Regions from separate parts of the Pantoea sp. B9002 genome, predicted to be linked through region 1. Evidence: predicted binding sites of a transcription regulator. Region 1 holds the regulator's gene; each other region holds the start of a gene.

Region 1 (3,258 bases):
GCTGGGTGCGGAACAGCTGCGTTAACTGCTCGGCTTGCTCGGCATCCAGCTGATCTTCCTGCGCCAGTCGGCGGGCAAACACTTCTTCCACTTTTAATTCGCTTAGAGTTTCGTTCTCCAGCCGTTCGAGGCTGCGCTGGCGCTGTTCACGACTGCGGCGCACCAGCAGCACTTCGACCGGCAGGTTTTCGGTGAGCGCTTCAATGCGGCGTTGCAGATCGCTGAGGTATTCCTGCGTGGTGATCTCAATATCCAGCCAGGTTGGCTGCTCGCTGGCACTTTCGCTGAACTGCGCCAGCTGATGTTCAATCTCCGCCATCGAGCCTTTCAGCATCTGCATCGGCTGGAAGTGCGGAATGGTCAGCGGCGTAACGGTTTCGAGCGTGGCGCTGAATTCCAGCAGGAAGACGCTTTTCTCGCGGCCAAGCTCATCAAAACTGAGCGGAATCGGCGAGCCGCTGTAACGAATGTGCTCGCTGTTGGCGATGCGCTGGGCGCGATGGATGTGACCGAGCGCGATGTAATCGGCGGGCGGAAACGCCTGCGCCGGGAAGGCATCCAGCGTGCCGATATAGATGTCGCGCACCGAATCGCTTTTAGTCACGCCAACGGTGGTGAGATGGCCGGTGGCGATGATCGGCAGCGTGTTTTGCTGCGCATCGCGCTGCGCCTGCGCGGCAGCAAAACAGTGCTGATAATGCTGTTCGATCGCCTCCAGCAGCGAGATCTGCTTCTCGCGGCCGGATTGTCCGGCCTGGCTGCGCAGAATGTCGCGCGGACGCAGATAAGGAATGGCGCACAGCAGCGCACCCGGCGCGCCATCGCGCTGCTTCAGGGTTAATACCTGCTGTTCGCCCTGCGGCGTGGCGCTGGTGATTACCTGCGTATTCAGGCAGGCCAGCAGCTCGCGCGATTCATTCAGCGTCGCCACCGAGTCGTGATTGCCCGCCAGCACCACCAATTGGCAGCCGCTTGGCTGCAGCGCCACCACAAAACGGTTAAACATTTCACGCGCGTAGCTCGGCGGCGAACCGGTATCAAACAGGTCGCCTGCGATAATCAGCGCATCCACCTGATGCTGCACAATCTGATCCAGCAGCCAGTCGAGAAACGCCTGATGTTCCCGTGCGCGACTTTTGCTGTAAAAGAACTGACCGAGATGCCAGTCAGCGGTGTGAATGATGCGCATGTTTGCTCCGTGCTCTGTTTAGCGAAGGCGAATTATAACCACTTAAGATCACAAAGAAAAAAAGCAGATTTTTATTGTCACATTTCTGTTTTTTATCTATCTATCTTAGGGCGGTGTTTTCATAAAAGTGTCACAAAACTGACGCATAATGGCGCCGCAAATCCCAGTGACACGGTGTCACACTAGCAGGAGTTACAATGGCTAAGCGCATTTTGGTTGTGGAAGACGAAGCTCCCATCCGTGAAATGTTATGTTTCGTGCTGGAACAGAATGATTACCAGCCTATTGAGGCGGAAGATTATGACAGCGCGATTGGTAAGCTGATCGAACCCTGGCCTGATTTGATTCTGCTGGACTGGATGTTGCCCGGCGGCAGCGGGATTCAGTTTATTAAGCATTTGAAGCGTGAAGCCATGACGCGCGACATCCCGGTGATGATGCTGACGGCGCGCGGTGAAGAGGAGGATCGCGTGCGCGGTCTGGAAGTGGGCGCGGATGATTACATCACCAAGCCATTCTCACCGAAAGAGCTGATGGCGCGCATCAAAGCGGTGATGCGCCGTATTTCACCGATGGCGGTGGAAGAGGTGATTGAGATGCAGGGCCTGAGCCTGGATCCTTCCTCACATCGCGTGATGTCGGAAACCACGCCGCTGGAGATGGGGCCGACCGAGTACAAACTGCTGCACTTCTTTATGACGCACCCGGAACGCGTGTACAGCCGCGAGCAGCTGCTGAACCACGTTTGGGGCACCAATGTGTATGTCGAAGATCGCACCGTCGATGTGCATATTCGCCGTTTACGTAAAGCGCTGGAATTGACCGGCCACGATCGCATGGTTCAAACCGTGCGCGGAACAGGGTATCGTTTCTCTGCCCGCTACTAAACGTAAACGGAGTTTTTACCGTGCTGGAACGACTCTCCTGGAAGAGATTGTTGACCGAGCTGGCGCTGGTCTGTTTACCTGCGCTGGTGTTGGGTCTGTTGTTCGGATATCTGCCGTGGCTGCTGCTGATTGCGGTGACCGGCGTGATGTTCTGGCACTTCAGAAATCTGATGCGTCTGTCGCACTGGCTGTGGGTCGATCGTTCAATGACGCCGCCCACCGGACGCGGCAGCTGGGAACCGCTGTTTTACGGCCTGTATCAGATGCAGTTGCGCAACCGGCGTCGCCGCCGCGAGCTGGGCAATCTGATCAAACGTTTCCGCAGCGGGGCAGAATCGCTGCCGGATGCGGTGGTGCTGACCACCGAAGAGGGCACCATTTTCTGGTGCAACGGTTTGGCGCAGCAGCATCTTGGCTTGCGCTGGCCGGAAGATAACGGTCAGAACATCCTCAATTTACTGCGTTATCCTGAATTTTCCCGCTATATCCGCCAGCGCAAATTCGATATGCCGCTGACGCAGATCCTCAATAATCAGCATCATATGGAATTCCGCGTGATGCCTTACAGCGAAGGTCAGTGGCTGATGGTGGCGCGTGATGTCACCCAGATGCACCAGCTGGAAGGCGCGCGACGCAACTTCTTTGCCAACGTCAGTCATGAACTGCGCACGCCGTTAACGGTGTTGCAGGGTTATCTGGAAATGATGGATGACTCGGTGATGAACGAGCGCACGCGCAGCAAGGCGTTGCATACCATGCAAGAGCAGACGCGCCGCATGGACAGCCTGGTAAAGCAGCTGCTGACCTTGTCGCGTATCGAAGCGGCGCCAGCCATCGATCTTAAAGAGACGGTGGATGTGCCGGGCATGCTGATGCTGTTGCAGCGTGAAGCGGAAACGCTGAGTCAGGGACGTCACACCATCCATTTTCATACCGATCCGCATCTGAAAGTGTTCGGCAATGATGAGCAGCTGCGTAGCGCCATTTCCAACCTGGTTTACAACGCGGTAAATCACACGCCGGATGGCACACGCATCGACATCAGCTGGCTGCGCACCAAACAAGGCGCGCAGTTTAAGGTGTGCGATGACGGGCCGGGCATCAGCGAGCAGCATCTGCCACGCCTCACTGAGCGTTTCTACCGCGTGGATAAAGCACGTTCGCGCGCCACCGGCGGCAGCG
Region 2 (3,258 bases), on a different contig from region 1:
GGATGGCGCGGGTTTCTTCACGTCGCACGGGCAGCCGAGTAAGCAGGTGCGGCTGGTGCGCTATATCTGGGAGAAGCGCTATCACGATCATCATGACGACGAGTTCATTCGCCGCTGTGAGCGCGTGCGCGGACAGTTTGTGCTGACCAGCGGGCTCTGTTTTTTGGTGGTGGTGAGTTTGATTGCGATGGCGATCTGGCAATGAAAAACGGCAATGAAAAAGGGCGACATTGCTGTCGCCCTGGAATACTTCTGCGCTTTGCTTAGATCAGTTTCAGTGCAATCCAGTAGAGCGAACCCGACAGCAAAATACACACCGGCAAGGTGAACACCCACGCCATAGCGATATTTTTGATGGTGCGACTCTGCAATCCACCGCCATCAACCAGCATGGTACCGGCCACCGATGACGACAGAATGTGGGTGGTAGAAACCGGCATACCGGTGTAACTGGCCACGCCAATCGATACTGCGGCTGTCACCTGCGCCGACATACCTTGCGCATACGTCATGCCTTTCTTACCGATTTTCTCACCAATGGTGGTGGCCACACGACGCCAGCCAATCATGGTACCGATGCCGAGCGCCAGCGCCACAGCAACAATAATCCAGATCGGTGCGTACTCAACGGTGCCGAGCAAATCGCTCTTCAGCTTGTTGAGGAAGCGCTTATCATCCGCGCTGGTTTCCGGCAGCTTAGCGATTTTATCCACGGTATCGGAGACGCACAGCAGCAAACGACGCATCTGGTTACGTTGATCAACCGTAAGCTGATCGTAGCTTTGCAGATTGGTCAGCAGCAGTTGTGCACGGTCAATCGCCTGCAACGCACGTCCGCTATCGCAATGGAACTCCTGCGGGCCACCCAGCGATTCTTCCGGCGTTGGTACCACTGGCGGTGCCAGTTGCATCATGTGCGTCAACGACTCGCTGTGTTGCTGATAATACTGCTCCAGATGATTGACGGCATCGCGGGTGCGGGTGATGTCATAACCAGACGCATTCATGTTCACCACAAACCCGGCCGGCGCTACGCCAATCAATACCAGCATAATCAAGCCAATGCCTTTCTGCCCGTCATTGGCGCCGTGTGAATAGCTCACGCCAATCGCCGAAACGATCAGGGCAATGCGCGTCCAGAACGGAGGCTTCTTCTTGCCATCAATTTTTTCACGGTCTGCTGGCGTCATGTGGATGCGTGAACGTTTGGTGGTTCCGCTCCAGTAGCGACGCAGGATAAAGATCAGACCGCCTGCGATCACCAAACCAACAATCGGTGAAAGAATCAGGGACATGAAGATATTGATGACTTTCGGCAGGTTGAGCGCGTCAACCACCGAGGTGCCGGTCATCAGGGCGTTGGTGAGACCAATACCGATGATGGCGCCAATCAATGTGTGAGAACTGGACGCCGGCAAACCCAAATACCAGGTGCCAAGGTTCCAGATAATCGCGGCCAGCAGCATGGAGAAGACCATTGCGAGGCCGTGGGCCGAACCGACATTCAACAGTAAATCGGTCGGAAGCATGTGAACGATGGCATACGCCACGCTCAATCCACCAAGCAAAACACCTAAGAAGTTGAAAACACCCGCCATGACAACCGCCAGTTGCGCCCGCATCGCACGGGTATAAATGACAGTCGCGACCGCGTTAGCAGTGTCGTGAAAACCGTTGATTGCTTCGTAAAACAATACAAACAGCAGAGCAAGAATCAGTAACAGGCTGGTACTGAGGTCGAGACCAGCAAACAGATGTAGCATAAACGTTACGCCATTTTGGGAGGACATGAACGCGGCGCATTATCTGCGACAACGTGCGCGATATGAAAGAAAAATATAGCTCTTTATTGTCTTAAAATTGTAATGCAGCGTATAGATTTAGCTGAAAACAGCTTAAAATTAGTAAGTTACATTATGACACATTTACGGCATTTTTTTGAAGCTGGCGCTAAAAGCCGCAAATCCCTACAATCAGCGCCTTTCGGGCAAGGCGGGTAGAGCAGTGGAAAAGTTTGACGTTATCATTATTGGTGCAGGCGCAGCCGGCATGTTCTGCGCGGCGCAGGCGGGACAATTGGGTCGCCGCGTGCTGCTGCTGGATAACGGCAAAAAAGCGGGCCGCAAGATTTTGATGTCGGGCGGCGGTCGCTGCAACTTCACCAATATGCACACCGAACCGGCGGCGTACCTGTCGCACAATCCGCATTTCTGCAAATCGGCGCTGGCACGCTACAACCAGTGGGATTTCATCGATCTGGTCAATCGCCACGGCATTGCGTATCACGAGAAAACACTCGGGCAATTATTCTGCGATGACTCCGCGCAGCAGATTGTCGATCTACTATTAAAAGAGTGTGATGCCGGACAGGTGACGCTGCGCCTGCGCAGTGAAGTGCTGAGCGTCGAGCGCGATGATAATGGCTATACATTGCAGCTGAACGGCACATCGGTGCAGGCAGAAAAACTGGTGATCGCCAGCGGCGGGCTCTCGATGCCCGGCCTTGGCGCCACGCCGTTTGGCTACAAAGTGGCGGAACAGTTCGGCCTGAAAGTGTTCCCGACTCGCGCTGCCTTGGTGCCGTTCACGCTGCATAAACCGCTGCTGGAACAGCTCAACACGCTGTCGGGTGTGGCGCTGCCCACCACCATCACCGCTCAGGACGGCACATTATTTAAAGAAGCGATGCTATTTACCCATCGCGGCTTGTCGGGTCCTGCAGTACTGCAAATCTCCAGCTATTGGCAACCGGGCGAATTCGTCACCATTGATTTGTCTCCCGCTACCTCGCTGGATGATTTCATTCATGTGCAGCGCGAGGCGCACCCCAATCTCAGCCTGAAAAACAGCCTGGCGAAGATTCTGCCAAAACGTTTGGTGGAAGTGCTGCAGGAGCTGAAGCAGATTCCCGACGTCACGCTAAAGCAGCTGAACAGCAAGCAGCAGGGCGAACTGGTCAGCACGCTGCATCAATGGCGCGTGCAGCCGAACGGCACCGAAGGTTATCGCACCGCCGAAGTGACGCTGGGCGGCGTCGATACCACCCAGCTGTCGTCGAAAACCATGGAAGCGCGCGATGTGCCGGGACTTTTCTTTATCGGCGAAGTGGTGGACGTTACCGGCTGGTTGGGCGGTTACAACTTCCAGTGGGCATGGAGCTCGGCCTGGGCGTGCGCGCAGGCGCTTTAAAAGGCAATCTGTACGCCCAGCTGCGTTTGCCAGTTGCTGGCCCCTTCCTGACCAAGGCGATGTTGCCGC
Region 3 (3,258 bases), on a different contig from region 1:
CTGCTGGAAGGTTTGCGTCGTCTTGAGTATCGCGGTTATGACTCTGCAGGACTGGCGGTGGTCGATCGTCAGGGCCATATGACGCGCCTGCGTCGTCTGGGTAAAGTGCAGAACCTGGCGGAAGCCGCAGAGCAGCAGCCGCTGATTGGCGGCACCGGTATCGCACACACGCGCTGGGCGACACACGGTGAACCGTCGGAGGCCAATGCGCATCCGCACGTTTCCGAGCACATCATCATCGTGCACAACGGCATCATTGAGAACCATGAGCCGCTGCGCGCGCAGTTGCTTGAGCGCGGCTATCACTTTGCCTCAGAAACCGACACCGAAGTGGTGGCGCATCTGGTGCATTGGGAGCAGAAGCAGGGCGGCACGCTGCGTGAAGTGGTGCTGCGCGTCATTCCGCAGCTGCGCGGTGCATATGGCATGGTGATCATGGACAGCCGCGACCCTTCGCTGCTGGTGGCGGCGCGTTCCGGTAGTCCGCTGGTGATTGGCCGTGGCGTGGGTGAAAACTTTATTGCTTCCGATCAGCTGGCTCTGCTGCCAGTGACGCGTCGCTTCATCTATCTGGAAGAGGGCGATATTGCTGAGATCACCCGCCGCGAAGTCACCATTATCGATCGTGACGGTAAAACGGCTAAGCGCGCCGAAATCGAATCGACCGCGCAATACGATGCCGGCGACAAAGGCATCTATCGTCACTACATGCAGAAAGAGATTTACGAGCAGCCGAATGCGATCAAAAACACCTTAACCGGGCGTTTTAATCACGGCGAAGTCGATCTCAGCGAGCTGGGCCCGGATGCTGAGAAGCTGCTGAGCCAGGTTGAACATATTCAGATCATCGCCTGCGGTACCTCATACAACTCCGGCATGGTTTCGCGTTACTGGTTTGAGTCGCTGGCCAACCTGCCTTGTGATGTGGAGATTGCTTCAGAATTCCGGTATCGCAAATCTGCAGTACGTAAAAATAGCCTGCTGATCACGCTGTCACAATCGGGTGAAACCGCCGATACGCTGGCGGCGCTGCGCCTGTCGAAAGAGCTGGGTTATCTCGGTTCGCTGGCGATCTGTAACGTAGCCGGTTCATCGCTGGTACGTGAGTCAGATTTGGCGCTGATGACCAAAGCCGGTACCGAAATTGGCGTGGCTTCGACCAAAGCCTTCACCACGCAGTTGGCGGTATTGCTGATGCTGGTGGCGAAACTGGGTCGTCTGCACGGCATGAAAGCCGAAACCGAGCATGAGATTGTGCACGCGCTGCAGGCCTTGCCGAGCCGCATTGAACAGATGCTGGCGCAGGATAAAGTGATCGAAAACCTGGCGGAAGGTTTCTCGGATAAACATCATGCGCTGTTCCTTGGCCGTGGCGATCAGTATCCAATCGCTATGGAAGGCGCGCTGAAGCTGAAAGAGATCTCCTACATCCACGCCGAAGCCTATGCGGCGGGCGAGCTGAAGCACGGCCCGCTGGCGCTGATTGATGCCGATATGCCGGTGATCGTGGTTGCGCCTAACAACGAACTGCTGGAGAAGCTGAAATCCAACATTGAAGAGGTACGCGCGCGCGGCGGTTTGCTGTATGTGTTTGCCGATCAGGATGCCGGTTTTAGCGACAGCGATGGCATGAAAATCATCTCTCTGCCGCACGTAGAAGAGGTGATTGCACCGATCTTCTACACCGTGCCGTTACAGCTGCTCTCGTACCACGTGGCGCTGATTAAAGGCACCGACGTTGACCAGCCGCGTAACCTGGCGAAATCGGTTACCGTTGAATAATCAGTAACAAGAGTGGGCCCGCAACGGGCCCGCTTCATTTCTGCACGCTGTCATATAACTGTCATATTTCGTACATTTCACTGTCATCAAACTGTCCTATTTTCCCTCCAGCAGCAATCACTGACTTCTACTAAAAAAGGCATTGAGCCTGATTTTTTTGAATCCCCTGGAGGGAACATGACACTGATGCGTAGCACCGTAGCCCGAATCATTGCCGCCACCGTCGCAGTAAGCGCGGTATCTGCTTTTGCAGCAACCGATCTGACGGGCGCAGGCGGGACATTCCCGGCGCCGGTTTATGCCAAGTGGGCAGCAGAGTACCAGCAAGCCACCGGAAGCAAAGTTAACTATCAGGGTATTGGTTCTTCAGGCGGCGTGAAGCAAATCATCGCGAAAACCGTCGATTTCGGTGCGTCTGATGCGCCAATGAAAGAAGAAGATCTGCAGAAAAACGGCCTGTTCCAGTTCCCTACCGTCATCGGTGGCGTGGTGCTGGCGGTTAACATCCCAGGTGTGAAATCAGGTGAACTGACTCTCGACGGTAAAACCGTGGGCGACATCTACCTCGGTACCATCAAAAAGTGGAACGACCCGGCGATCACTAAACTGAACCCAGGCGTGAAACTGCCAGATTCCAACATCAACGTGGTTCGCCGCGCTGACGGTTCCGGTACTTCATTCGTCTTCACCAGCTACCTGGCGAAAGTGAACGAAGAGTGGAACAGCAAAATCGGTAAAGGTAACACCGTTAACTGGCCGACCGGTCTGGGCGGTAAAGGTAACGACGGCGTGGCCGCATTCGTACAGCGTCTGCCGGGTTCAATTGGCTATGTGGAATACGCTTACGCCAAGCAGAACAACCTGACCTACACCAAACTGGTTGATGCCGACGGTAAAGCGGTCGCACCAAGCGAAGAGAGCTTTGCCAACGCCGCGAAAGGCGCTGACTGGAGCAAAACCTTTGCTCAGGATCTGACCTTCCAGAAAGGCAACGCAGCATGGCCGATCACCTCAACCACCTTCATCCTGATTTACAAAGATCAGGCGAATGCGGAGAAAGGTAGCGAAGTGCTGAAGTTCTTCGACTGGGCTTACAAAGGTGGCAGCAAAACCGCAACCGATTTGGATTACGCCGCGCTGCCAGAAAGCGTAGCTAACCAGATTCGTGCAGCCTGGAAAGCCAACATCAAAGATAGCTCCGGTAAAGCGCTGTACCAGTAACAGATTTACCCGGCCAGCCGAGACGGTTGGCCAACCCCAATGGGCGGCCTGCGTGCCGCCCTGACATCCCCCTGAGAACAGAGAATTCTATGGCTGCCACTAAGCCGACGTTCAAAGCCCCCGGTAAACAAGGCGACATGATTTTCGGCGCGCTGGTGAAGCTATCCGCGCTTATCGTGTTGCTGTTGATGGGCGGCATTATCGTCTCCCTGATTTTCTCCTCCTGGCCAAGCATCCAAAAATTTGGTTTCTCTT

What was found. Region 1 encodes PhoB, which activates phosphate uptake and scavenging genes when phosphate is short. Its sites were predicted from a motif close to CTGTCATAAAACTGNCNNAT; they were not measured.
Region 2: the regulator PhoB is predicted to act here: its motif matches at 1,915-1,934, upstream of pitA (inorganic phosphate transporter PitA).
Region 3: the regulator PhoB is predicted to act here: its motif matches at 1,830-1,849, upstream of pstS (phosphate ABC transporter substrate-binding protein PstS).

What each region holds. Positions count from the first base shown of each region.
Region 1 covers NZ_JACAPA010000011.1:63,546-66,803, forward strand. Annotated here, with positions in the region: gene sbcD (exonuclease subunit SbcD) at 1-1,189, opposite strand, end outside; gene phoB (phosphate response regulator transcription factor PhoB) at 1,387-2,076, shown strand; gene phoR (phosphate regulon sensor histidine kinase PhoR) at 2,097-3,258, shown strand, end outside.
Region 2 covers NZ_JACAPA010000036.1:89,135-92,392, forward strand. Annotated here, with positions in the region: gene uspB (universal stress protein UspB) at 1-205, shown strand, start outside; gene pitA (inorganic phosphate transporter PitA) at 264-1,763, opposite strand; gene HX773_RS17625 (NAD(P)/FAD-dependent oxidoreductase) at 2,005-3,189, shown strand; gene HX773_RS17630 (autotransporter outer membrane beta-barrel domain-containing protein) at 3,186-3,258, opposite strand, start outside.
Region 3 covers NZ_JACAPA010000052.1:31,147-34,404, forward strand. Annotated here, with positions in the region: gene glmS (glutamine--fructose-6-phosphate transaminase (isomerizing)) at 1-1,782, shown strand, start outside; gene pstS (phosphate ABC transporter substrate-binding protein PstS) at 1,960-3,003, shown strand; gene pstC (phosphate ABC transporter permease PstC) at 3,093-3,258, shown strand, end outside.